Regions from separate parts of the Variovorax sp. PAMC26660 genome, predicted to be linked through region 3. Evidence: riboswitches for the same ligand, from Rfam matches in the RefSeq annotation. Region 3 holds a riboswitch; each other region holds the start of a gene.
The links. Region 3 has a riboswitch for glycine ahead of H7F35_RS19545 (ABC transporter substrate-binding protein). Riboswitches for the same ligand answer to the same signal wherever they lie in the genome.
Positions count from the first base shown of each region.

Region 1: another riboswitch for glycine. It lies ahead of gcvT (glycine cleavage system aminomethyltransferase GcvT); the one in region 3 lies ahead of H7F35_RS19545 (ABC transporter substrate-binding protein).
Region 2: another riboswitch for glycine. It lies ahead of H7F35_RS15825 (D-amino acid dehydrogenase); the one in region 3 lies ahead of H7F35_RS19545 (ABC transporter substrate-binding protein).

Region 1 is NZ_CP060295.1:5,224,799-5,231,000, reverse strand. Features, by position in the region: gene H7F35_RS24685 (AraC family transcriptional regulator) at 1-639, opposite strand, end outside; gene H7F35_RS24680 (MFS transporter) at 735-1,928, shown strand; gene H7F35_RS24675 (DUF4440 domain-containing protein) at 2,017-2,517, shown strand; gene H7F35_RS24670 (hypothetical protein) at 2,629-3,195, shown strand; glycine riboswitch at 3,230-3,320, shown strand; glycine riboswitch at 3,333-3,440, shown strand; gene gcvT (glycine cleavage system aminomethyltransferase GcvT) at 3,488-4,660, shown strand; gene gcvH (glycine cleavage system protein GcvH) at 4,721-5,092, shown strand; gene gcvP (aminomethyl-transferring glycine dehydrogenase) at 5,142-6,202, shown strand, end outside.
Region 2 is NZ_CP060295.1:3,319,372-3,325,573, reverse strand. Features, by position in the region: gene rfbC (dTDP-4-dehydrorhamnose 3,5-epimerase) at 1-45, opposite strand, end outside; gene rfbA (glucose-1-phosphate thymidylyltransferase RfbA) at 42-935, opposite strand; gene rfbD (dTDP-4-dehydrorhamnose reductase) at 957-1,847, opposite strand; gene rfbB (dTDP-glucose 4,6-dehydratase) at 1,844-2,914, opposite strand; glycine riboswitch at 3,031-3,131, shown strand; glycine riboswitch at 3,135-3,241, shown strand; gene H7F35_RS15825 (D-amino acid dehydrogenase) at 3,333-4,634, shown strand; gene H7F35_RS15820 (FIST C-terminal domain-containing protein) at 4,655-5,935, opposite strand; gene H7F35_RS15815 (PhaM family polyhydroxyalkanoate granule multifunctional regulatory protein) at 5,981-6,202, opposite strand, start outside.
Region 3 is NZ_CP060295.1:4,139,636-4,145,837, forward strand. Features, by position in the region: gene H7F35_RS19530 (NADP-dependent isocitrate dehydrogenase) at 1-1,336, opposite strand, end outside; gene H7F35_RS19535 (ATP-binding cassette domain-containing protein) at 1,472-2,119, opposite strand; gene H7F35_RS19540 (hypothetical protein) at 2,168-2,974, shown strand; glycine riboswitch at 3,124-3,248, shown strand; gene H7F35_RS19545 (ABC transporter substrate-binding protein) at 3,441-5,006, shown strand; gene H7F35_RS19550 (ABC transporter permease) at 5,031-5,972, shown strand; gene H7F35_RS19555 (ABC transporter permease) at 5,993-6,202, shown strand, end outside.

The DNA of each region.
Region 1 (6,202 bases), 1.1 Mb from region 3:
CAACAACAGCCGCGCCTGCCGGCACCACGCGCCGAAGTTCATGCCGGTCTCGCGCTGGAACAGGCGCGCCAGCGTGCGCGTGTTCATGTGCAGCCGCAGCGCCCAGTCGTCGAGCGTCGCGGGCAGCGACGGGTCGCGCACCAGTTCCTCGCACAGCACCGCCAGCCGGGCGTGGCGCGGCATCGGCACGTGCAGCGACAGCGCGGGCGCGGCCTCGATCTCATCGAGGATCAGCTCCATCACGCGCTCGTCGCGGCTGCCCGGCGCGTAGTCCAGCGGCAGCGACACGGCCGTGACGATCAGTTGCCTGAGCAATGCGCCCACGCGGATCACGCGGCACTCGCGCCCGATGTCGGCGCGCGTGCCGGGCTCGACGAAGACGGTGCGCATCTTCACCTCGCCCGCCATGCGGATCTGGTGCTCCATGCCCGGCGGCACCCAGACGCCACGACCGGGCGGCACCACCCAACTGCCGGCCACGGCGCCGACGATCATCACACCCGAGATCGCATGGATGAGCTGGCCGCGCCGGTGCGTGTGCGGCGGAATGAAGGCGTCGCCATCGGGGTCGGTCGCCAGCACCGCGACGGCCCGCGGGGTCGACTCGCCTTGTTCGGGGCGCAGATTCAGTTTGTCCATTTCTCGACGATGCTTGTTGATTCGTAGCGAGAACATCTTCGCACGCCTTCCTACGATGCCTTTCCTCTCAGGAAATCAATCAAGGAAGCGATCGAATGAACAAGCGCCGACTCGGGCTGCTCACCGGCACCCATGCCGTCAATGACCTCTATCAGGGCCTCGTGCCCGCCCTGCTGCCTTTCATGGTGCTGGAACGCGGCTACAGCTACACGGCCGTGAGCGGGCTGATGCTGGCGGCCACCGGGCTGTCGAGCGTGGTGCAGCCGCTGTTCGGCCTGTACGCCGACCGCCATCCGCGCAGCTGGCTGGTGCCGGTGGGCTTTCTGGTGGCGGCGCTGGGCGTGGTGCTGGCGGGCATCAGCCAGAGCTACCTGCTGACCTGGATCGCCATTGCGCTGTGCGGGCTGGGCATTGCGGCGTACCACCCGCCCGCGACGGTGGCGGCGCGCGCGGCCGGCGGCGCGTCGCAAAAGGCGATGAGCGTGTTCTCGGTGGGCGGCACCATCGGCGCCTCGTTCGCGCCGGTGCTGGCGGCCACGGTGGTCGGCGGCGGTGGCCTGTCGCGCAGCTACCTGCTGGGCGTGCCGGCGGTGGCGATGGGCGTGGTGTGGGTGGTGGCCAATGCGCGGCGCGGCGCGGGCGCCGCAGCGGCAGCGTTAGCCAGGAAGCAGGCCGGCAGCGAGCTGTTGAAGCCCCATAACGACTGGCGCGCCTTCAGCCTGCTGGTGGCAACCATCGTGGGCTGGTCGATTCCCTATGTGACGGTGCTGTCGATGCTCTCGCTGCGCATCACGCGTGACCTGCATGGCACCACCTTCCAGGGCGCTGCGGCACTCACCTGCTTCACCGCCTCGGGTGCGGTGGGCGTGCTGCTCGGCGGCTGGCTCGGCGACCGCCTCGGCCGCATGGGCACGATCCGCAGCGGCTACCTGCTGGCATTGCCGGCCCTTGCATGCCTTGTGCTCGCGCCGACGGCCGGCTGGGCGCTGGCCTGTACCGCGCTGCTCGGCCTGGCGATGTTCCTGCCGTTCGCGGCTCAGGTCACGCTGGCGCAGGACTACCTGCCGCGCAACCCGGCCACGGCCAGCGGCATCACGCTCGGGCTGGCGCTGTCGGTGGGCGGGCTGGTGTCGCCGCTGTTCGGCATGCTGTCGGATGCGCGCGGCCTGGGTGTCACGCTGACCGCGGTGCTCTGCGTGCTGTGCGTCGCGACCGTGCTGGCCTTGCGGCTGCGCAACCGGGCACCGGTGATCGCGCCGGTCGACCTCGAAGGGGCCGCGACCGCCTGAACGGGCGCCGGTTCGGCCCACAGCGGATTCACTGCCAGAATCGGCGTCGCGTTCGACGCTGATAACTGACAAAGAGGGAAACCGCGCCATGAATCGATTCGTCACCTGTCTTCTTGCCGGGGGCCTGCTGTCCACGGCAGCCTTTGCTGCCACGCCGGCAGCGCCCACGACGCCAGCCGCCCCGGCAACGCCTGCGGCAGCGACGCCGGCACCGGCACCCGCCGCGGCACCTGCGGCGGCGCCCACTGCCGGCATCGCCGAAGTGGAAACCGCCGTGCGCGCCTGGGCCGCAGCCTGGTCCGCCCGCGACGTGGACCGCTACCTTGCAGCCTACGCGCCCGACTTCACGCCAGCCCGCAACCAGGACCGCAAGCGCTGGGAAGCCGATCGCCGCGCCCGCATCACGGGCAAGTCGAAGATCAGCGTGACCATCGACGACCTGGTGATCAGCGTCAACGGCCAGACCGCCAGCGCCCGCTTCAAGCAGGTCTACCGCGCCGACAAGCTGAACCACACCGACCGCAAGACGCTGGAGCTGCAGCGCGTGGGCAACCAGTGGCTGATCCGCAAGGAAAGCATCGGCGCCTGACCCGCGCCAAGAGCCGGCGACGATTTTTCCCCTGTAAGGGAAATAGGTTCATGAAGATGTCACCGCCGGCCACGATGCTGCAGCCCTCGACCTCCGAAAGCTGTGGCTGCCATGTTTCCCACCAAGACCGACAAGGCGCGCGACGAACTCCAGGGCGGCCAGCGCACGCTCAGCCAGCGTGAGCGCGCGCTGCTGCTGATGGCCGACGGTCGGCGCTCGCTGACCGACTTCAGCCCGCTCTTCACGAACCGTGGCGAAGCCGAGCAGGCGATCCACACGCTGGTGCAGCGGGGCTATCTGGAAGACCCGCAAGCCGCCGCCGCCGTTGCCGCCGCGCAAGCGACAGCCCAGGCCGCTGCGGCTGCGCAGCCCGCCCCGCTGGCCGCCGCCGAGCCGATCCGCATCGCAACCTCCACCGACACCTTCGACGGCAAGCGTTCGCTGGCAACCACGCGCATGTTCCTGTTCGACATCTGCGAGCGCATGTTCGTGCGGCGCGATCCGAAGTTCGCGCTGCAGATGCGCGACGCCCTGCGCGAAGCCCGCGACCGCGAGGCCATGCTGACCATCGCCGCGCTGATGCTCAGCGAAATCGAGAAAACCGCCGGCCCCGAGCGCGCCGAATCGCTGCGCGAGCGCATCGACCGGTTGCTGCCGCCGGCCGAGGTCGTGCACTGAAGCCTGAAGCTGCGGTCCGCGCGATCCACTACACTCGCCCGGGTCAGGAGAGAGCCCCGCACGACGGGGCCGCCGAAGGCGCAGGGGATTCCCGAACGCTCAGGCAAAAGGACTGACAAGGCGCCAGTGCAAACCGGCGTTTCCTTGCTGGAGAGAGGCCGTTGCATGCATTGCACCGGCCCACCGAAGGAGCAAACCCCGATCGTGGGGCGAATCTCTCAGGTAAAGAGGACAGCAGGGGTAGCCCGTGGCGTTGCAGCCATGGATTTCGACTGCCCCTTTGGAGTGCCCCGTGGCCGCTTCCTCCGCTTCCGACGCCCAACTTCTCAAGACGCCGCTCTACGACCTGCACGTGGAACTCGGCGCCCGCATGGTCCCCTTCGCCGGCTACTCGATGCCGGTGCAATACCCCGCCGGCCTGATGGCCGAGCACAAGCACACGCGCGACGCGGCCGGCCTGTTCGACATTTCGCACATGGGCCAGTTGCGCCTGGTCGGGCCCGACGCGGCCGCCGCCTTCGAGACCCTGATGCCGGTCGACGTGATCGACCTGCCCGCCGGCAAGCAGCGCTACGGCCTGCTGCTGAACGACGAAGGCGGCATCCTGGACGACCTGATGTTCTTCAACGAAGGCAACGGCTCGATCTTCGTGATCGTGAACGGCGCCTGCAAGGTGGACGACATCGCCCACATCCAGCGCCAGATCGGCGCGCGCTGCGACGTTCAGCCCCTGCCCGACCACGCGCTGCTCGCGCTGCAAGGCCCGCAGGCCGCCGCCACGCTGGCGCGGCTGTCGCCCGGCATCGAGCGCTTCGTGTTCATGACCGGCGGCGCGGTGCAGATCGGCGGCATTGCCGCCTTCATCACCCGCAGCGGCTACACCGGCGAAGACGGCTTCGAGATTTCGGTGGCCGCCAAAGATGCCGACGCTCTGGCCCGCCTGCTGCTGGCCCAGTCCGAGGTCAAGCCCGTCGGCCTCGGTGCGCGCAATTCGCTGCGGCTCGAAGCCGGCCTGTGCCTGTACGGCAACGACATCGACACCACGACCACGCCGGTCGAGGCCTCGCTCAACTGGGCGATGCAGAAGGTGCGCCGCGCGGGCGGCGCGCGCGAAGGCGGCTTTCCGGGCGCGGCCAAGATCCTGGCGCAGCTCGCCGCAGTCACGGCAGGGGCCGCCGGCCACACCGACCACGACACGCTCAAGCGCAAGCGCGTGGGCCTTGTCGCCCTCGAGCGCATTCCGGTGCGCGACGGCACGGTGCTGCAGTCCTTCGAGGGCCAGGACATCGGCGTCGTCACCAGCGGCCTGCTCGGCCCGACGGCCGACCGCTGCATCGCCATGGGCTATGTGGCCACCGCCTTTGCCGAACCCGGCACGCGCGTGCAGGCCATCGTGCGCGGCAAGCCCGTGCCGATGGAAGTCTCGACCATGCCTTTCGTGCCGACCCGCTACTACCGCGGCTGAACACTGCAGACCCGGCTAGGCTCTGCACCCCGATTCATTTTTTCCACGAGGAGTTTTCCCATGAGCATCAAGTACACCAAGGACCACGAATGGGTGTTGGCCGAGGGCGGTGCCGCCACCGTCGGCATCACCCTGCACGCGCAGGACGCGCTGGGCGACGTGGTGTTCGTCGACCTGCCTGAAGTCGGCAAGACCTTTGCGCAAGGCGAAGTCGCCGGCGTCGTCGAATCGGTCAAGGCCGCCGCCGACGTGTTCATGCCCGTGTCGGGCGAGATCACCGAAGTGAACGAAGCGCTGCGCGCCGATCCGTCGCTTGCCAACAGCGACCCGCTGGCCAGCGGCTGGTTCTTCAAGGTCAAGCTGAGCGAACCCGCGCAACTCGACGCGCTGCTCGACTCGGCCACCTACGACAAGTTCGCCGCCGAATCCTGATCCACCGCGTTCCCCCGCCTTTCCTTCTTCTCCCCAAGCCTTCACCGCCATGCCGATTCCCGCCCTTCCCTCTTTGCAAGAACTAGAGAACGCCGAAGAATTTCTCGCCCGCCACATCGGCATCGATGCGGCGGACGAGGCGCGCATGCTGCCGGTGATCGGCTCGGCGACGCGGGCGGAACTCATCGACGGCATCGTGCCCGCGGCCATCCGCCGCACCAGGCCCATGCGCCTGCCCGCACCGGTGACCGAAGCCGATGCGCTGGCCGAACTGAAGGCGATGGCGTCGAAGAACAAGGTGTTCAAGAGCTTCATCGGCCAGGGCTACTACGGCACGCACACGCCGGGCGTGATCCTGCGCAACGTGCTCGAAAACCCCGCCTGGTACACCGCCTACACGCCCTACCAGGCCGAAATTTCGCAGGGCCGCATGGAAGCCCTGCTCAACTTTCAGACGATGGTGTGCGACCTCACGGGCATGGCCATCGCCAACGCATCGATGCTCGACGAAGCCACGGCGGCCGCCGAGGCCATGACGCTCGCCAAGCGCAGCGTGAAGAGCAAAAGCAACGTGTTCCTGGTCTCGGGCGACTGCCATCCGCAGACCATCGAAGTCATCAAGACGCGCGCCGCGCCGCTGGGCATCGAGGTCAAGGTGAGCACCGTGTCCGAAACGCTGCCGCACCTGATGGTGAGCGGCGAGTTCTTCGGCGTGCTCGCGCAATACCCCGCCACCACCGGCCACGTGCACGACCTGCGACCGCTCGCGGGCCACGCGCACCAGTGCGACGCCGCCTTCATCGTCGCGGCCGACTTGCTGGCACTCACTTTGCTCGTCGCGCCAGGCGAGTTCGATGCCGACATCGTCTGCGGCACCACGCAGCGCTTCGGCATGCCGCTGTGCAACGGCGGCCCGCACGCCGCCTACCTGGCTTGCCGCGACTCGTTCAAGCGCTCGCTGCCGGGTCGCCTCGTCGGTGTGAGCGTCGACACGCACGGCCAGCCCGCCTACCGCCTCGCGTTGCAAACGCGCGAGCAACACATCCGCCGCGAGAAGGCCACATCCAACATCTGCACGGCGCAGGTGCTGCCGGCCGTCGTCGCCAGCAT
Region 2 (6,202 bases), 820 kb from region 3:
TTCGATCACCAGCACGTCAGGAATAGCGGTGGGCGTTACCTTCATGACCGCACCTTGTCGTTCAGCAGGTGCTTGAGGTATTTGCCGTAACCGCTCTTTTCGAGAGGGGCTGCGAGCGCCTCGAGCTGCTCAGTGGTGATGAAGCCATTGCGCCACGAAATTTCTTCGGGACATGCAATCTTGAGCCCCTGCCGATGTTCCAACGTGGCAATGAACTGCCCCGCCTCGAGCAGGCTGTCGTGCGTGCCGGTGTCGAGCCACGCATAGCCGCGCTGCATGATCTGCACGTTCAGTTGATCGCGATCAAGGTACTCCTGGTTGACCGCCGTGATCTCCAGCTCGCCGCGCGCACTGGGCTTCACAGCCTTGGCGATGTCGACCACCTGGTTGTCGTAGAAGTACAGCCCCGTCACCGCATAGCTGCTCTTGGGCTTCAGCGGTTTTTCTTCGATGCTGCTGGCCTTGCCCTTGGCATCGAACGCGACCACGCCATAGCGCTCCGGGTCCTGCACGTGATAGGCGAACACGGTTGCCCCCGACGTCTTTGCATCCGCATCGGCGAGCAGATGAACGAAATCATGACCGTAGAAAATGTTGTCGCCCAGCACCAGTGCGCTAGGCGAATTGCCCACGAACTTGTCGCCGATGATGAACGCTTGCGCCAGCCCGTCCGGACTCGGCTGCACCGCGTACTGCAGGTTGATGCCCCACTGGCTTCCGTCCCCCAGCAACTGCTGAAACCGCGGCGTGTCCTGCGGCGTGCTGATGATCAGAATGTCGCGCATGCCGCCCAGCATCAACGTACTGAGCGGGTAGTAGATCATCGGCTTGTCGTACACCGGCAGCAGCTGCTTGCTGAGCGCCAATGTCGCGGGGTGCAGGCGAGTGCCCGAGCCACCGGCCAGGATGATGCCTTTGCGTTGAGTTGTGGTCATGCGTTTCTTCTCGTGTGAATCTCAGAGCGTCTCGCGCAGCATGCGCGCAACGCCTTCCTGCCAAGGCGGCAGGCGCAGCCCGAAGGTGGTCTGCAGCTTGGTGGTGTCGAGGCGCGAGTTGTGCGGCCGCGTAGCGGGCGTCGGAAACGCGCTGGTGGGTACGGCTTCGACGGCCTGCGGCCCGGCCTTGAGTTCGACACCGGCCTGCTGCGCCATCTCAAGCACGAATCTCGCATAGCCGTACCACGATGTCTCGCCACCCGCGATCGCGTGATAGAGGCCTGCCTTGGCCGGGTCCTGCAGCGTGGAGCGAATGGCGTGCGCCGTCACGTCGGCCAGCAGCTCTGCCCCGGTGGGCGCGCCGAACTGGTCGTCGATGACGGTCAACCGGTCACGTTCCTTGGCGAGCCGCAGCATGGTCTTGGCAAAGTTGCCGCCGCGCGCGGCGTAAACCCAACTGGTGCGAAAGATCAGATGCCTGGCGCAGTGCGCAGCCACCAATTGCTCGCCTTCGAGCTTGGTCTGTCCATACACGCTGAGCGGACCGGTCGCATCGTCTTCCTTCCAGGGCTTGCTGCCGCTGCCATCGAAAACGTAGTCGGTGGAGTAGTGAACCATCAGCGCACCGATCTGCTGTGCGGCCTCGGCCACCACGCCCGGTGACGTGGCATTCAGCTTGCGCGCAAAGTCGGGCTCGCTCTCGGCCTTGTCGACAGCGGTATGCGCTGCTGCATTGACGACCACGTCAGGACGCACCTTGAGCACCGTCTCGGCCAGTTGCTCGGGACAGCTGAAGTCGGCATTGAAATCTGTGCTGTCGAAATCAAGCGCGACCAATTCACCCAATGGCGCCAGGCTGCGCTGCAGCTCCCAACCGACCTGCCCACCCTTGCCCAGCAACAACAACTTCATGCAGCAGCCTTCGCGTCGTATTGCTTCTCCACCCATTCACGGTACGCGCCGCTTTGCACATTGCGCACCCATTCGCCGTTCGCGAGATACCACTCGACGGTCTTGCGAATGCCGGTGTCGAAGGTGTCTGCGGGCTTCCAGCCGAGTTCGCGCTCGATCTTGCGCGCATCGATGGCGTAGCGGCGGTCGTGCCCCGGGCGGTCGGTGACGTAGGTGATCTGCTCCTTGTACGGCTTGCCATCCGCCTTGGGGCGCAGTTCGTCGAGCAGCGCACACACGGTATTGACGATCTCGATGTTCGGCTTCTCGTTCCAGCCGCCGACGTTGTAGGTTTCACCCAGCTTGCCAGCTTCGAGCACCCGACGGATGGCGCTGCAGTGATCCTTCACGTAGAGCCAGTCGCGCACCTGCATGCCGTCGCCGTACACGGGCAGCGGCTTGCCGGCCAGCGCGTTGACGATCATCAGCGGGATCAGCTTCTCGGGAAAGTGGAACGGCCCGTAGTTGTTCGAGCAGTTGGTGGTCAGCACCGGCAGGCCGTAGGTGTGGTGCCAGGCGCGCACGAGGTGGTCGCTGGCGGCCTTGCTGGCCGAGTACGGGCTGTTGGGCTCGTACTTGTGTTCCTCGGTGAAGGCCGGGTCGGTCTTGGAGAGCGAGCCGTAGACCTCGTCGGTGGAGACGTGCAGGAAGCGGAAGGCCGCCTTCTGGTCGGCCGGCAGCGCACTCCAGAAACCGCGCACGGATTCGAGCAGGCGGAAGGTGCCCAGCACGTTGGTCTGGACGAAGTCTTCCGGGCCGTGGATCGAGCGGTCGACGTGCGATTCGGCGGCGAAATTCACCACGGCGCGCGGCTTGTGCTCGGCCAGCAGGCGGTCGAGCAGCGCGCTGTCGCCGATGTCGCCCTGCGCGAAGATGTGATTCGGGTTGCCCTTGAGCGACGCGAGCGTTTCCAGATTGCCCGCGTAGGTCAGTTTGTCGAGGTTCACGACCGGCTCGTCGCTGTTCGCGATCCAGTCGAGTACGAAATTGGCGCCGATGAAGCCAGCGCCGCCGGTAACCAGGATCATGGGGTCCCCTGTTGTTGTGAAACGATTTGCCCTTCGACAAACCAACAGGCGATTATCCCATCGGCCAGAGGGGCCCAAGCCGCAGGTTTGGCGCTGGCGCAAGCCCCGCCTACAATCGCCCCACTGCAGGAGAGCGGGCCACCCCGGTGGCCCTACCGAAGGCGCAAACTCCCATAAACGCTCAGGTCGGTCCGAACAAGGGATCTGTACTGCACCAACTGAAATGCCGTCTGGAGAGCCACCACGCCACGTGGTGCACCGAAGGAGCAAACCCGCTGCGGGTGCAGCAGGGTGAATCTCTCAGGTACCGAGGACAGGGGGAGCGGCAACTTGGACGGCGGTCGTCCGGTTGCTTGCTATTGATTAAATAGCACACCACGCCCGCCATTCAAGCGCTACAACCTCAAAGGTACTTGAAATGCGCGTGATCGTTCTTGGCGCCGGCCTGCTCGGCGTGACTTCGGCTTACTACCTCCAGCAACTCGGCCACGAAGTGACCGTCATCGACCGGCAGGCCACGCCCGCCGCCGAAACCAGCTTCGCCAACGGCGGGCAGATCTCGGTCAGCCATGCCGAACCCTGGGCCAACCCGAGTGCCCCGCTCAAGGTGCTGCAATGGCTGGGCAAGGAAGACGCCCCGCTGCTGTTTCGCATCCGCGCCGACATGCGCCAGTGGCTCTGGGGCCTGCAGTTCCTGCGCGAATGCACGCCAGCGCGCACCCGGCACAACATCGAGCAGATCGTCCGTCTGGGCACCTACAGCCGCGACACGTTGCAGCAGTTACGCCACGACACCGGCCTGAACTACGACCAGCGCACCCAGGGCATCCTGCATTTCTATACGACGCAGAAGGAATTCGACGGCGCCCTCAAGCCCGCCGAGCAGATGCGCGCCCTGGGCTGCGAGCGCCTCGTGATCTCCGCCGACGAAGCCGTGAAGCTCGAGCCCGCCCTCGCCCACATCCGCCCGCAACTGGCAGGCGCCACCTACACGGCCGAGGACGAATCGGGCGATGCCAACCGCTTCGCGCGCGAACTCGTGGGCCTGGCCGCTGCGGCCGGCGTCAAGTTCCTGATGAGCCACACGGTGACCGCCCTGCGTGAAGCCGGCGGCAGCATCGACCACGTCGAAGCCACCGACGCCGAAGGCCGTTTCCAGCGCATCCGCGGCGACGCCTTCGTGCTCGCGATGGGTTCGCTGAGTCCCCTGTATGCCGCGCCTCTCGGCATCCGCCTGCCGATCTACCCGGCCAAGGGCTACTCGGTGACGCTGCCGGTGAAGGATGCCTCGAAGGCCCACCAGGTCTCGCTGACAGATGACGAATTCAAGCTCGTGTTCTCGCGCTACACCTCCGAATCGGGCGACCGCCTGCGCATCGCCGGCACGGCCGAACTCAACGGCTACGACCGCGACCTGAACCGCGTGCGCTGCGAAGCCATCGTGCGGCGCGTCGAAGAGCTCTTCCCCGGCGCCGGCGACACCACGCAGGCGCAGTTCTGGACCGGCCTGCGCCCCGCCACACCGAGCAACGTGCCGCTGATCGGCAAGACCAAGCTGCCGAACCTGTACCTGAACACCGGCCACGGCACGCTCGGCTGGACGCATGCCTGCGGCTCGGGCAAGTCGATCGCGCGGATCGTGAGCGGGCTCGCGCCGGAAGTCGATTTCGCGTTCACGGGCATGCCGGCGCCCGCGCCGCGCGCACTGCAGCCAGCCTGAGCGCGTCGTTCTTCGCTCGCTCAGTCGTTGCTGGTGAACACCGTCAGCACGCCCGTGTACCCATACAGATGGTGCCGGGCGATCTCGCCTGCAGCGAAGAAGCCGACCAACGGCACGTCGCCCAGCGCGTGGCGCACGATCTGCAGTTCGGCACCCGGCGCGCCGAAATGCGGGCCGCCGCGCCCGGAGCAGCTCACGTACACCGCCCCCGCAATGCGCCGCGCCGGATGCGGTGCGGCCTCCGCCTCGCCCGCCGCGACGGCGCGTGCGGTGGCCAGCGTCTGCTCTTCCGGTTCCAGCTCCTCGCGGATTTCCGCGCAGATGCGCATCAGGTCGGCGCGCGCGGCCTGCGCATTGCGGCGGCAGAAGGTCAGGCGCATACCCGCTTCGGCGTTGTCGGCAATCGCGATGCCGCGCCGCGTCGGGTCAAGGCCGATGATGTGGCGCACCAGCACGTCGGCGCCCAGGTCGCCCGTACGGCGGATGCCGTCGCTGCCCGCGTCGGCCAGGCCGACCAGCGTGCTGCGCACCGCGTCGATGGCTTCCTGTGGACGGTCGAGTGACACCTGCAGATCGGCCAGCAGCACGTCGAGCGCAGGCTCGCCATCGAGCTTGAGCAGCAGGTTGCCGTCGGCCTCGGTGATCTCGCGCTCGCGCACGGCGCCTGAGCGCAGCGGCTGGCAGCCCTGCGTGACGCGCGACACCAGCCGCACGTCCTCGCCGAACACCACGCCCGAGAGGCCGCCCGAAAAAACACCACCCGCCGCGCCATGGCCGCGGATATTGCCGTTGCCGCCGACCGCGAACTGCAGCGCGCTGCCTCGGCCCGACGAGAGTCCGCCGAACAGGTAGCCGGTGTCGGTGCGGCCCGCCATCTCGGCGATCAGTTCCGACAGGTCAGGCGTGGCCGGGTCGGCATGCACGAGCGCGGTGTGCGCCTCGAAGCCGCTCATTTCTGAGTTGCCCAGCGGCGCCACGCCCGAGAACACGCGGTACTGGTCGCTCGGCAAGGCGCAGAGCATCAGGCTCATGCCGGGCTCGTCGAAGTACTCGGCGTTGTTGGCCGACACGCCGATGCCGACCGTGCCCGACCAGTCGGTCACTTCGGGCAGCTCGGCGCTCAGGTGGTCGAGGATTTCCTGCGCCTCGCTCGCATAGTGGTCGGTGATGTAGAGCAGCCCGAGCGTCGGCGAGGACGCGTAGTCAGGCAATGCCATCTGTGCGCGCAACTGGGCCAGCACAAGGCCGGCCGCCATGCGCCATTGCGGATGGGTGGCATGACCAGAGGGAAACAACTTCATGATGCGTGCCGACCCGTTCTCTTCAAAAAAAGTATGTGTATGACGTCAGCGCCGGCTGGCGGTTCGCTTGCGCGCGGCGGTCGACGTCTTTTTTTTGGCGGCGGGTGCCGCCGTCTTCTTCGCGGCAGCGGCAGGCTTGCGGGCGGCCGCTGCCGGCTTGCCCATCACCTTGCCGACCACATCGGCCAGCGGCTGGGCCATGGCTGGCACCTTGAGCTGGGCCGCATCTTGCAGCGCCGAGCTGGCGATCTGCTGGAACTGTTCGGT
Region 3 (6,202 bases):
CGCCGGTGTCCAGGTCGGTGATGTTGGCGACGCCGTCTTCCGGAATCTCGAAGGTCTTGTCGTGCGAGCCGTATTCCTCTGCCTTCTGGGCCATGAGGCCGACGTTGGGCACGGTGCCCATGGTCTTGGGGTCGAAGGCGCCGTGCCACTTGCAGAAGTTGATGATCTCCTGGTAGATGCGGGCGAAGGTCGATTCGGGCATCACGGCCTTGACGTCCTTCAGGCGGCCGTCGGCGCCCCACATCTTGCCGCCGTTGCGGATCATCGCGGGCATGGAGGCGTCCACGATCACGTCGTTGGGCGAATGGAAGTTGGTGATGCCCTTGGCCGAGTCGACCATGGCCAGTTCGGGGCGGTGCTCGTGGCAGGCGTGCAGGTCGCGCTTGATCTCGTCCTGCGTGCTCTGGGGCAGCGTGGCGATCTTGTTGTACAGATCGACCATGCCGTTGTTGACGTTGATGCCCAGCTCGTCGAACAGCTTGCCGTGCTTTTCGAAGGCTTCCTTGTAGAAGATCTTCACGCAGTGGCCGAACACGATGGGGTGCGAGACCTTCATCATGGTGGCCTTGACGTGCAGCGAGAACATGACGCCGGTCTTGTGCGCGTCCTCGATCTCCTTTTCATAGAAGTCCAGCAGCGCCTTCTTGCTCATGAACATGGAGTCGATGACCTCGCGGTCCAGCAGCGCGACCTTGGACTTGAGCACGACGGTCTTGCCGCTCTTGGTCAGCAGTTCCATCTTGACGTTGCGCGCGCGGTCCAGGGTCATGGACTTTTCGCCGTGATAGAAGTCGCCGCCGTGCATGTGCGAGACGTGCGAGCGCGAGGCCTGGCTCCAGTCGGCCATGCTGTGCGGGTTCTTGCGCGCGTATTCCTTCACCGCGTTGGGCGCGCGGCGGTCGGAGTTGCCCTCGCGCAGCACCGGGTTCACCGCGCTGCCGGTGCACTTGTTGTAGCGCACGCGGATGTCCTTGGCCTCGTCCGTGGTCGGGTTCTCGGGGTAGTCGGGGATCTTGTAGCCCTTGTCCTGCAGCTCCTTGATCGCGGACTTGAGCTGTGACACCGAGGCGCTGATGTTGGGCAGCTTGATGATGTTGGCCTCGGGCTTGAGCGTGAGCTTGCCCAGCTCGGAGAGGTTATCGGGCACTTTCTGGTCGTCGCTCAGGAATTCGGGGAACTCGCCGAGGACGCGGGCCGCGACGGAGATGTCGCTGGTGACGACGTCGATACCGGCCGGGTGGGTGAAGGCGCGGATGATGGGCAAAAACGCGTAGGTCGCCAGCAGGGGCGCCTCGTCGGTCAGGGTGTAGACGATGGTGGGTTGCTTCGAGCTCATGCGCTTGCTTCCGTAATGCTGTGTTGTCGGGTGGCAGGGAGTTCAGGCGGGATCTGACCGCCAGAACCGCCGATTGTCGCCGGGCGCGCCGGTGAGATGCCATTTCACGGCCGGATCACCCCGCGGCGGCCTGTGTCAATGCAGCGGCAAGTCGATGCAAGCCGCGAGCGGGACCGTGTCGACGCGCGCGGCGCTGGCGACCAGCACAGCCTGCGAGGCTTGCCCCGAAAAGCCGGCGAGCGTGGCCCACAGGCAGCGGATCGACGCGGCATCGAGCCCGGCCGTGGGCTCGTCCAGCAGGAGCAGCGGGCGTCCCGACGCCAGCCCGGCCGCCATCCAGACCTTGCGCTTCGAACCCGTCGAAAGCATGTACATCTTCTTGTCGAGGTGCGGGCTCAGGGCGAAGCCTTCGACCAGGGCCTGCCACTTTTCTTCGCTGAAATGCGGGTTGCCCTTGTTCAGGGTGGCCGCGCATTCGCGGGGAGTGACTTCGTTGAACCGGTCCGTCGTGGGATCGACGAAGAACACGTTCTGGCGATAGGCCTCGGGTGCGCTGTCCAGTCGCGCGCCGGCCGCGGTCAACCGGCCGGTGGCGGGCAGCAGGCCGGCGATCACCTGGAGCAGCGCGGACTTGCCGGTGCCGGTGTCGCCGTACAGCAGCGTGACACCCGGGCCGATGGAGGCGTTCCAGTCGGCGGCGAGTGCGGGTTGACCCGGATATGCGAAGCCGAGGTCCTGGATCTGGAGAAGGGGGCGGGGGAGGGGAGAGTCGGTCGTGTTCACGCGGCGGTTTTAACTCATAGGGCGATGACGGCTGGCTACCATTCGCGCATGAAAAAACTCCTCACCGTCGGCGCCGGCAGCTTGCTCCTCGCCCTGGGGCTCGCGGGCCCCGCCATGGCCGCGCCTTCGGCGCAGGTCTTCGTTGCGGTCAAGGCGCCGGAGTCCGTCGATGCCGAGTGGCGTGCCCACCTGTGCGCCTTGCTGCCCCAGCCCTGCGACGCCCAGGCGCTGACGCTGCACCGGCCGCGCGGTGGCGCGCCCGGCGACTACGTGGTCATTTCAGAGAAGCCGCTGGCCATGGCGCGCCTGAAGCGCAATGCCGCCACCGCCGCCTGGCAGCTCGATCGCCTGCACGACTTCTCGAACTACGTGGCCTCGCTGCAGCAGGACCGCAAGAGCGACGACCCCGAGGTGTATCTCAGCCTCGCGCCGGCGCTCTATCCACTGGCCGAAGGCCGCTGGGCCGCGGCCGTGACGCAGCGCCAGTCCGAAAGCTACTCGGGTGGTGGCGCGTCTTTCGTCACGGCCGACTTCGTGCCGCTGGACACGCCGCCGGGTCAGCCGGCCAAGGCCGCGCACGAAGGTGTTCCTTACTGGTGTTCGCGATCGATCCGCGCCTGCTTCAGCGAGAAGGACTACAAGACCTCGCAGCACTGCCACGACGAAAGCCGCGGCAGCCTGCGCATTGCCTACGACGAGCCCGCCAAGGCAGGCGAGCCCTATGCGTGGCGCTACACATGGCTGCAAAGCGACTGGCCCGCGAACACCGGTCCCAGCGCCAACAAGCGCACCACCGTCAGCTTCACCGACGACTCGACCGAAGGGCTCGACTTCTGCGGCGGCGGCATGCAGTAGTTTTTTCGGCGTGCCATCAGGCCTGAGCGGCCCGAGTGGCACACAAACTGCTTAGAGAAATCGATCCAGGAGAAATGCCGGCTCGATGCTTCGAGTTAGTGCATTACCGAAGGCGATAGCCCAGAACGCTCAGGTCCCAAGACTGGATTTTTTCTAACGCTGGAGAGCGTTGCCCGGCGCCGTTCAAGGTGCCGAGGGCAGCCGCCGAAGGGGCAAGCCATGTGCGATGTGCGCGCATGGTGAATCTCTCAGGCCAAAGGACAGCAGGGGCACGCCGCGCCAACGCGCGGGGTGTCCTTGTTCGCTTCCGGAGCCTGTGTCCATGACTTTCATCCGAGCGCCTCGCGCATCCCTGCCATCGGCTTTGCCGCGGCGGCGGCCCGCGCGTGGCCGAAGCCTTTTCACGTTCACACCTTCCCCATTCCTTCCACCGGAGAACTGAAGCATGCTGTCGAAAAAAAACCTGATGACAACCCTCCTCGCGGGCGCGCTGTTTGCCGCCGCTTCGGCGAGCAGCTTCGCGCAGGATGCGGGCAAGGTGCTGCGCCTCGTGCCGCAGTCCGACCTGAAGATCCTCGACCCGATCTGGACCACCGCCTTCGTCACGCGCAACCACGGCTACATGGTCTACGACACGCTCTTCGGCGTGGACGAGCGGGGCAAGGTGCTGCCGCAGATGGTCGACAAGTACACGACCAGCGCCGACGGCAAGACCTGGAACTTCACGCTGCGCAAGGGCCTGGCCTTCCATGACGGCAAGCCTGTCACCTCCGACGACGTGCTCGCCTCGCTCAAGCGATGGGGCCAGCGCGACGGCCTGGGCCAGAAGATGTTCGCCGCCATGGACAAGACCGAGGCGGTCGATGCCAACAGCTTCAGGTTCGTCTTCAAGGAGCCCTTCGGCATGGTGCTCGACGCGCTGAGCAAGCCTTCGTCGAACCCGCCCTTCATCATGCCGGCGCGCGTGGCCGCCACCCCGGCCGACAAGCAGATAGACGACGCCACCGGCTCCGGCCCCTACATCTTCAAGAAGGACGAATACCGCCCCGGCGAAAAGATCGTCTACCTGAAGAACACCAAGTACGTGCCGCGCGCCGAGGCGCCCTCCGGCACGGCCGGCGGCAAGAACGTGTACGTCGACCGCATGGAATGGATCGTCCTGAAGGACGCGCAGACGCAGGCCAATGCGCTGGCCAACGGCGAGGTCGACATGATCGAGTGGGTGCCGTCGGAGCAGTACACCGCACTCAAGAACAACCCCGCCATCACGCTCGACAGCCCCGTGTCGAAGGGCTCGTTCGCGCTGCACCTGAACCACCTGATCCCGCCCTTCGACAACCCCAAGATCGCGCAGGCCGCCTTCATGGCCATCAACCAAGAGGCGCTGATGCGCGCCCAGCTCGTGCACAAGGAGCTGTACAACAGTTGCGCTTCCATCTACCCCTGCGGCTCGGCCTTCGCGTCCGACAAGACCGGCTACTTCACCGGCAAGCCGCAGTTCGAGAAAGCCAAGGCGCTGCTCAAGGAAGCAGGCTATGACGGCAAGCCCGTGGTGCTGATGTACCCGGCCGACTTCGCGGTGCTCAACAAGTTTCCGCCGGTGATGGCGCAACTGCTCAAGCAGGCCGGCTTCAACGTCGACATGCAGTCGATGGACTGGCCCACGCTGGTCACGCGCCGCGCCAAGAAGGACCCGGTCGACAAGGGCGGCTGGAACCTCTTCATCACCGGCTGGGGCATTGCCGACAACATGAACCCGATGTTCTTCGCGCCGCTCACGGGCAATGGCGAAAAGGGCTGGTTCGGCTGGGCCACCGACGACAAGCTGGAGCAGCTCAAGTCCGACTTCCTTGCCAGCACTGACGAACCCAAGCGCAAGGAGTTGGCCACCGCCATCCAGCAGCGCGTGTACGACACCGGCATCTACGCGCCCATCGGCGAATACAAGCCGCTCACGGCCTACCGCAAGGGCGTGGTGAGCGGCGTGGTGCGCTCGCCGGTGGCCGTGTTCTGGAACCTGAAGAAGAACTGACGCGGCCGGACCCGGGAGTCACCCATGCTGCTCTTTCTTGCACGCCGCATTCTCTCGACCGTGCCGGTGCTCGTCATCGTCGCGCTCATCGTGTTCCTGATGCTGCGGCTCGCGCCCGGCGACCCGGCCGCCGCCATCGTGGGCGACAGCGGCACCAGCGAGAACATCGCCCGCGTGCGCGAGCAACTGGGGCTCAACCAGTCGCTGCCCGTGCAGTTCTTCCACTGGAGTGCGCAACTGCTGCAGGGCAACCTGGGCGAGTCGTACTTCATGAAGAAGACGGTGGTGGAACTGATCGGCCAGCGCATCGAGGCCACGGTGTCCCTCGCCGCCGTGACGCTGGTGGCCACCATCCTCATCGCGGTGCCGCTCGGTGTGATCGCAGCGTGGCGCCACGGCGGCTGGCTCGACCGCATGCTGATGGGCTTCTCGGTCATGGGCTTTTCAATACCTGCGTTCGTGATCGGCTACGTGCTCATCTGGATCTTCGCGCTGCACCTGCAGTGGCTGCCGGTGCAGGGCTATCAGCGACTGAGCCAGGGGCCCTGGCTGTGGATCAAGCACCTGATCCTGCCGTCGATCACGCTGTCGATCATCTACGTGGCGCTGATCGCGCGTGTCACGCGCGCGGCCGTGGCCGAGGCGATGACCGAGGACTACATCCGCACTGCGCGTGCCAAGGGCATCTCCGAGACGCGGCTGCTGATGCGCCACGCGCTCGCCAACGCGGCCATTCCCATCGTCACGGTCATCGGCATCGGTATTGCGCTGCTGATCGGCGGCGTGGTGGTCACCGAGACGGTGTTCGCCATTCCGGGGCTCGGGCAGCTCACGGTCGACGCGGTGCTGTCGCGCGACTTCCCGTTGATCCAGGGCATCACGCTGTTCTTTTCCGTCATCTATGTGCTCATCAATCTGCTGATCGATGTGAGCTACCTGGTGTTCGACCCCCGCATCCGGTACTGAACGAAGTGAACGGAAACACCATGACCGATTCGACCCTTCCCCTTCCCCTTGCCACAGTGCCAGACATCGCCATCGAAGCGCTGGCACCGCCGCAACGGCGCTCGCTGCTCAAGCGCATCCTGGCCGACTGGTCGGTGCGCGCGGGCGGCAGCGTGTTGCTGCTGCTCGTGCTGATGTCGCTGGCCGCGCCGTGGCTCGGCACCATCGACCCGACCGCCATCGACCCCGGC